DNA from 2 places in the Peribacillus sp. 05N428 genome. Region 2 is predicted to be linked to the other one. Evidence: riboswitches for the same ligand, from Rfam matches in the RefSeq annotation. Region 2 holds a riboswitch; the other holds the start of a gene.
The links. Region 2 has a riboswitch for S-adenosylmethionine ahead of metK (methionine adenosyltransferase). Riboswitches for the same ligand answer to the same signal wherever they lie in the genome.
Positions count from the first base shown of each region.

Region 1 (4,436 bases), on a different contig from region 2:
CGTCCTCTTTCGCCAAGTCGACAATGTATTCCCATGTTCTCGTATCCCCGCTGCTGACACCGACTTTCACTGTTTTCACATCACCCGAACTCCCTGATGCACCCTCTTCATTCCCGCATGCTGAAGCCACGATGGCCAATGCCAATACCATGATCGTTAATAAGATTTTTTTCATTTTTCCTGCCTCCTGTTAGTTTTATCTTCTTCTGATTTTTCTTGAAACAAAATTCCCGGTGGATTGCAATAATTGAACGATGATCACGAGTGCCGCTACTGTGACAATCATCGTCATCGTATCGAACCTTTGATAACCGTAAGCCAAGGCTAAATCCCCGACCCCGCCTGCACCGACGGCACCTGCCATCGCCGTAGATCCAACAAGCCCGATTGTCGCTGTTGTAAATGTCAGGATCAACGAGCTAAGTCCCTCGGGAATCAAAAAGTGGTAAATGATTTGCCATGTTGTCGCCCCCATCGCCTGAGCTGCCTCGATGATCCCTTTGTCCACTTCCAACAGTGAGTTTTCCACAAGCCGGGCAATATAAGGAGCCGCGTAAAAGATAAGCGGAACAATGGCCGCATTCGTTCCGATCGCACTGCCGACAATCATTCTTGTAAACGGAATGAGTGCTACAAGCAAGATGATGAAAGGAACGGACCGCAGGATATTGATGATCGGGTTCAATACATTAAAAATCCATTTATTCTCCAGGATGTGACCCTTTCTTGTAATGACAAGCAGGATACCGAGCGGAAGCCCGATCAATCCGGAAAATATCAATGAGATGGCTACCATATAAAGTGTGTCACCGAAAGCTGTCGACAGCTGCTCTGCCGTTATTTCCATTCCCCAAAGCGTATTACCCATTTATACTTGCACCTCCTGGACGAGAATCCCCTCATCTTTAATATATTGATAAGCCTTGTCGACCTCATTTTTGCTCCCCGTCACTTCGATGATCAAATTCCCGAAAGGAGTTTCCTGGATTTCAGAAATATTGGCTGATAAGACACTTAAATGAACATCATATTTCTTCGAGATGGTTGAAAGTAAAGGAGTACCCGAAGTAGTTCCAATAAAATTAATTTTCCAAATAATCGGGATATGGGACCCTATGCTTTTTAAGAAACTTTGTGGAATTTCGTCATGTATGACCGTTCTCACGAAGTTTTTTGCAATATCCGTTTGCGGCTTGGCAAAAACTTCGAAAACCGAACCTTGTTCAACAACGCAGCCGCCCTCCATGACCGCTACCTTATTGCAAATTTCCCGAATGACAGACATCTCATGAGTGATTAGCAAAATGGTGATATTGTATTCTTTATTAATTTTTTTTAAGAGCTGCAGAACTGCACTCGTTGTTTGTGGATCCAATGCCGACGTAGCTTCATCACACAATAAGATCGATGGATTCGTAGCCAACGCCCTCGCAATGCCGATCCGCTGCTTTTGCCCGCCGGATAATTGTTCCGGATAACTCTTTGCTTTGCTCGATAAGCCAACGAACTCCAATAGCTCGCCTACACGTTCTTTGATTTCCTTAGCTGGAGTTCCCGATAAAACCAGCGGCATGGCAATATTATCAAAAACAGTTTTTGAGTTTAGTAAGTTGAAATGCTGAAAGATCATCCCGATTTTTTTCTTTTCTGCCCGTAATTCCTTCGGGCTTAATTTGGTTAAATCCTTGCCCCCAACAACCACCGAACCATCTGAAGGATGTTCAAGCAAATTGACCAACCTGATCAACGTACTCTTTCCGGCCCCGCTATAACCGACTACCCCGAATATATCCCCCTTTTCCACTGTCAAATCAATGCCCTTCAAAGCCTCGACAGTCTGTTTCTTTGTTTGATAAACCTTTTTAACACCTTGAAACTCAATCATCCAATCTCCCCCCATGCTGTTTATTTGTACGAATTCCTTATCCAGAGAGAAGAGCTTTGCAACGCTTCATAATGATAGGGTTAAATTTTCGAAATTCACGAGTAAAACTGCAAAATTCACGAGTAACTGCACCAATTCTCCAAATAACCATATACATTTTGAATAAACAAAAGAGGCCTCTTCCGTCATCAGACAGAAGAGGCCTCTTTTAGACATAAAAAAGAGTAAACTCTTAAATTAATTATCTAAGAAAAGCTCCTTCTTATCTTTCAAACTTTCGTCCGTTGGAATTAGCACAGTATTTTTACAAAAGTAAAAACCCGCTGCCGAGGTATCATAGGGCCAAGTCCCTCCACATCTCTTGATAAGAATTAACGTTATATTTAATTATGTCCTTCACTATATATTCTAATTTCGCTAAAGTCAACCATATTTTTCATCGCTATAAATAGTTTCACAGTATAGTGAATCGATACTTTTTAATTATATTAATATAATGATTTACTCATTCTCCATACAGGGTATTTTTCATTTTCTTCCCTTATCTTCACCATGCCTGAATTCGTATATAAAGAAATCGCCCTTTGATTATCCGGAGAAACCCTTAGATGATATTCGGTTACATTAAATTGCCTGAAAAAGTTTTCTGCGTAGCGAACCAATTCCTTGCCAAGGCCTTTACTGCGGTATTCGGGAATAAGATAAAATAGATTCACATAGCCAATTTCAGTTCCTTCATACTCCCGAATTTGAAGTTCCATTTGTCCAATCGGTTCTTGGTCCTTTTCAATGATCACCTGTCCATCCGGAAATTTGCGGACCCTTTCTTCCATTCGTTGCAGATAGGCATGTTCATCTCCAAAACCAGCATCAGTTCCAAAACTTACAACAAAGGAATCTTTCCGGAAATTAATGATAGTATCTTTATCTTTGTCCGTATCAATGGTCCGAAAGATCAACTTCATCCACCCCTATCATTTTAGTGAAATAGTTTTCATGCTAGGAAAACTCATGTACCTTTCAAAATTTAAAAACTTTCTTTTTCATAAAAAAAAAGCTTAAAGGAGCCCTTTTGTTTTTGTACCTTGATGAAAAAACATTTGCCATCTTCCATTCGCACATTTCCAGATTGAACTTCTTAAGGTATGTTCCAGCTTATCTTCATCAAAAATCCGGTATGTAGTTAGCACGGTATCATCAGACAATGGATGCATCTCAAATTGACTTAATGTCATGTTCACCGCTCCGGCTCCCTCTTGCCCCATAAAATCGCTTTTTGACCATATGTTACCCGAACTGCCGAACTCAAAGAAATCATCTTTCAATAAGGATGAAAGCACTTCTGGAGATGTACGAACTTCAGATTTTAACAATTTCTCCTCCAGCTGATACAAATGCTCTTTTAATAATTAAGATTCCCTGTCCATTCATCTTGTCCTCCTTTTTCAACCATTTCCCTCGAAGAAACGAAATAGGAAAATCGTGAATAATTAATACGTAGATTTTCAGTAATTCATGAACCATGCGATTTAAGTTTTTTTATCCAGCTGCTTGCTGATTAGCAGTTGGCTCATCTTGCGGTCAGCGGCATTTTCTCGTTTTTAACCGTTTTTGCCGTCCCCATTATATTACTATTTTTAGCTGGCTTACTTCGTAACTGGACTCACAACAGATTTCTAAGTAAACCATTTATTCCACAATACTAGCGGCCATTCCTTTTTTACCTCTAAATATTTACTCCCGCAACCCATAAAAAAAAGGAGCTGCAAATGGCAGCTCCTTTCTTTGGGCATCCGGTTGTTCTCCCATCAGTGTTATCGTGATAGGGTTCCTTGCAGACGATTGGTTTCGGCGATTACTTTTTCTTCATCGATCGTTAAGCAGCGGCCATCTTTCACGACCATTTTGCCATCGATGTAAACATCACATACGTCATTTCCGCGTGCTGCATAAAGCAGGTGCGAATAGGCTTCACTCAGTGGCTGCAGGTGTTCTTTGTTATATGGGTAAATGGTGATGAAATCTGCTTTTTTACCAGCTTCCAGTGATCCTGTGTGACCCATGCCTATCGCTTCGGCACCCATTCTTGTGGCCATGGCGAGTGCTGTTTGTGCAGGGAATTTTGTGGCATCCTTATACATTCCTTTTTGCAGTAATGCGGCTGTCCTCATTTCTTCGAACATATCGAAGTTATTATTGGAGGCGACGCCATCTGTTGCCACTCCCACTTTAATGCCTGCATCAAGAAGGCTGACAACATCTGCTATCCCAGATCCGAGCTTCAGGTTACTGATTGGATTATGGGCAACGCGAACATCATGCTGTTTTAGGATCGCCCGCTCTTCATCATTAAGGACCACTCCATGTGCCATGACGGTAGGCTGATCGAACAGGCCTAGACGGCGAAGGTGCTCGACAGGACGGGATCCGTAACGTTTTTCGATGTCGAGGATTTCAAAGTCCGTTTCCGATACGTGGATGTGCACCATCAAATCATTCTCTTTTGCAATTCGTGCACTTTCCATGATTGCTTCAGGTGTGCAGGCATATG
Region 1 is NZ_JBFTMS010000026.1:13,263-17,698, forward strand. It holds gene AC1DIV_RS20625 (MetQ/NlpA family ABC transporter substrate-binding protein) at 1-175, opposite strand, end outside; gene AC1DIV_RS20630 (methionine ABC transporter permease) at 197-847, opposite strand; gene AC1DIV_RS20635 (methionine ABC transporter ATP-binding protein) at 869-1,885, opposite strand; SAM riboswitch class I at 2,145-2,256, opposite strand; gene AC1DIV_RS20640 (GNAT family N-acetyltransferase) at 2,374-2,850, opposite strand; gene AC1DIV_RS20645 (nuclear transport factor 2 family protein) at 2,944-3,279, opposite strand; gene AC1DIV_RS20650 (amidohydrolase family protein) at 3,700-4,436, opposite strand, start outside.
Region 1: it holds a riboswitch for S-adenosylmethionine, as region 2 does, so the genes downstream of both, AC1DIV_RS20635 (methionine ABC transporter ATP-binding protein) here and metK (methionine adenosyltransferase) in region 2, are expected to answer to the same signal.

Region 2 (4,436 bases):
AATAATACATAAAAACATTCACTTCGGAAAGGAAATGATTGAAAATGATTATTTATCCGTATAAAGGCAAAGAACCTGAAATTGCTGAAAGCGCTTATATTGCTGAAAATGCTGTCGTCACAGGTGATGTCAAAATTGGTGACGAAACATCAATCTGGTTCAATTCCGTCATTCGCGGTGATGTATCCCCAACCATCATCGGAAAAAAAGTCAGTATACAGGATAACAGCATCCTGCACCAAAGCCCAAATAATCCATTGATCATCGAGGATGAAGTAACCATTGGCCATCAGGTCATATTACATAGCTGTAAAATCCGCAAAGGAGCTTTAATCGGCATGGGATCGATTGTACTTGATGAAGCCGAAATCGGCGAAGGGGCTTTCATCGGTGCCGGCAGTCTCGTTCCCCAAGGCAAAGTCATTCCACCGAACATGTTGGCATTCGGACGTCCAGCTAAAGTCATCCGCGAAATCAACGAAGAAGATCGTCAGGATATGGAACGCATCGTACGCGAATACGCCGAAAAAGGCCAATACTATAAAACGGCGGAACGAATAAAGTAATGCACGAGCACTTGACTGAAAATTACGAGTATTTGAACGCAACTCACGAGTATATCGCTGAAATTCACGAGTATTTGCTCCTAACTTACGAGTATTTGCTCCAAACTCACGAGTAAATCGCTGAAATTCACGAGTATTGCTCCAAATTCACGAGTAAATTGCTGAAACTCACGAGTATTTGCTCCAAACTCACGAGTAAATGCTGAAACTCACCAGTATTGCTCCAAATTCACGAGTAAATTGCTGAAACTCACGAGTATTTGCTCCAAATTCACGAGTAAATTGCTGAAACTCACGAGTATTTGCTCCAAATTCACGAGTAAATTGCTGAAACTCACGAGTATTTGCTCCAAACTCACGAGTATTTGCTCAAAACTCACGAGTAAATCGCTCTAACTCACGAGTATGGCCCTTAAAGTTGAATTTCTTTGGGATTTCTTGAATTATTCCCGCAGACGGCTAAGTTAATCCATAAAAAAGGTGCCCCGCTAATAGCGGGACACCTTTTTTTATATGAATTACGCTTGTGCTTTTAATGTTTCTGCTTTGTCCGTGCGTTCCCATGGAAGATCGACATCTGTACGGCCGAAGTGTCCGTATGCAGCTGTTTGTTTGTAGATTGGGCGACGAAGGTCAAGCATTTTGATGATTCCAGCTGGACGAAGGTCGAAGTTTGCGCGAACTAGGTCAACAAGGACTTCTTCGCTAACTGTACCAGTTCCGAACGTATCAATAGAGATCGATACAGGCTCTGCCACACCAATTGCGTATGCCAATTGAACTTCCGCTTTGTCGGCAAGGCCGGCTGCCACGATGTTTTTCGCAACGTAACGTGCAGCGTATGCAGCAGAACGGTCAACTTTAGTTGCATCCTTACCAGAGAATGCACCGCCGCCGTGACGAGCGTATCCGCCATAAGTATCAACGATGATTTTACGTCCAGTAAGACCAGCATCCCCTTGAGGTCCGCCGATTACGAAACGGCCAGTCGGGTTGATGAAGTACTTAGTATCTGCATCGATCAACTCGGCTGGAACGACAGCTTTGATCACATGTTCTTTTAGATCGGCTTGAATTTGTTCAAGCGTAATTTCTGCATCATGCTGTGTAGAGATGACGATTGTATCTACACGTACAGGACGGTTATTCTCATCATATTCCACGGTTACCTGTGTTTTACCATCAGGGCGTAGGTAAGCAAGAGTTTCATCTTTACGAACTTGAGTCAAGCGGAATGAAAGTTTATGCGCCAATGAAATCGGAAGCGGCATAAGCTCTTCTGTTTCATTACAAGCGAATCCGAACATAAGACCTTGGTCCCCTGCACCGATTGCATCGATTTCTTCATCTGACATGTTTCCTTCACGAGCTTCCAATGCTTTATCGACACCAGCTGCGATATCGGCAGACTGCTCATCAATGGAACTCAAAACGGCACAAGTTTCAGCATCGAAACCGTATTTCGCACGTGTGTAGCCAATTCCTTTAACCGTATCACGAACGATACGCGGGATATCCACGTAAGCGGACGTTGTAATTTCACCAGCAACAAGTACAAGACCTGTAGTTACACTAGTTTCACACGCAACACGTGCATTTGCATCCTTAGCTAGGATAGCATCTAAAATGGAATCTGAAATCTGATCACAAATTTTGTCCGGATGGCCCTCTGTAACAGATTCAGAAGTAAATAGACGTTTCTTTGACATCATATTTCCTCCTTGGAAGTTAGTATGTTGTAGGCATAAGCCTGATTTTTACGGAACTCGTTTCCCTCATTAGTTTCAACTATAGACACAGAATTACTTATAAAAAACACAAAAACCTTCCCTGGCAAATGAGGAAAGGTTTAAAACTCTGTCTTCTATCCTTTCACTCTTATCGTTCAAGGGTTTTTTACCTTGCTCAGGTTAGCACCATCACCACTATTCCTTGAAGACCTTCGCTTTATTTTCGGCGATCGATCTTGGAGTCAAGTTCAATATGGCAGGTTGCTGGGTTTCAAAGGGCCTGTCCCTCCACCAACTCGGGATAAGAGAATCCGTACAATTTAAGATATTATCGTATCTGGCTGGAATTTGTCAATGCTTTTCTAAAAAGAACATTTCCACCCAGAATGGCGTTCATTTGAAAAAACATGTTGATACAACGTCCTAGAGGGGTTTACAACACAAAATACGAATAGAAATGTTGTAAATTGCCATTAATAATAAAGTATTGAACATCGAAAAGGAACGACATCCTGACTTTCCCATTAGACATATATTGCTTACTAACTTCCTATTTAAATAAAATTTTCTTCATGAAAGTATATGCGATTATCCTGAATCGGTTCCTGCCGGATTAAAATGATTAATGCGGCTAGCTGAAAATAATCACAAATTAAAAGAAATAGTATAGACTAATTAAATGAATGTGTTATACTAATTGTAATCTAAAAACTCAAACAAAGGAAGGTACCTCATATATGAATTCTGTAGATGTTTCTAATGAGTTACACCAATTATTAACAGGAAACAATGTGCAAACTCAACTATCAGTTCCTCAATTGGTCGAAAAAGTACTTAGCAGAAATGAAGGCGTTTTAACATCAACCGGCGCGGTAAAAGCTGAAACTGGCAAATATACCGGTCGTTCACCTAAAGATAAATATATCGTGGAAGAAGCATCAGTTAAAGATAAAATCGATTGGGGTCCCGTGAACCGACCGATTTCCGAAGATGTGTTCAATAAACTATATAATAAAGTAGTTGACTACCTAAAAGCAAAAGAAGAGATTTTTGTTTTTAAAGGTTTCGCTGGTGCAGACGAATCATCACGTCTTCCCATCCGTGTTGTTAATGAATATGCTTGGCATAACCTTTTCGCCCATACTTTGTTCATCCGTCCAAACGAAGAGGAACTGAGAGGTCACGAAGCTGAATTCACGATCCTTTCTGCACCTAACTTCAAAGCGGACCCAGAAGTGGACGGAACTACATCCGAAACGTTCATCATCGTTTCTTTTGAACGCCGTACGATCCTGATCGGCGGAACGGAATATGCAGGAGAAATGAAAAAATCGATCTTCTCGATCATGAACTACTTACTTCCAGAGGCTGGAATCCTTCCAATGCATTGCTCTGCTAACGTAGGACGTGAAGGGGACGTCGCTTTATTCTTCGGACTGTCCGGTACAGGCAAAACAACTTTATCAGCAGACACTAGCCGTAAATTGATTGGCGATGACGAGCACGGCTGGTCTTCTAATGGCGTATTCAACATCGAAGGCGGCTGCTATGCGAAAACGATCAACCTTTCACGTGAAAAAGAACCGCAAATTTTCGACGCAATCCGTTTTGGTGCTGTATTGGAAAATGTTGTTGTTGATCCGGATACGCGTGTAGCGAACTATGATGACAGTTCATTGACTGAAAACACTCGTGCTGCTTACCAAATGCAAGCGATCGATAACATCGTGAACCCAAGTATTGCAGGACATCCAAATACAATCATTTTCTTAACAGCTGATGCTTCAGGCGTTCTGCCTCCAATCAGCAAGCTTTCCAAAGAACAGGCAATGTTCCACTTCCTAAGCGGATACACTAGTAAATTGGCTGGTACTGAAAGAGGCGTAACTTCTCCGGAGGCTACATTCTCCACTTGCTTCGGTTCACCATTCTTACCGCTTCCAGCTACACGCTATGCTGAGATGCTTGGTGATAAAATTGACGAGCACAATGCAAAAGTATACCTTGTCAACACAGGATGGACTGGCGGTGCATACGGAACTGGAAGCCGTATGAAACTTGCTTACACCCGTGCAATGGTACAAGCGGCGCTTGAAGGTGAATTAGCGAACATCGAAACGATCAAAGATGATATCTTCGG
Region 2 is NZ_JBFTMS010000042.1:32,782-37,217, reverse strand. It holds gene AC1DIV_RS24920 (gamma carbonic anhydrase) at 48-566, shown strand; gene metK (methionine adenosyltransferase) at 1,085-2,278, opposite strand; SAM riboswitch class I at 2,442-2,604, opposite strand; gene pckA (phosphoenolpyruvate carboxykinase (ATP)) at 3,034-4,436, shown strand, end outside.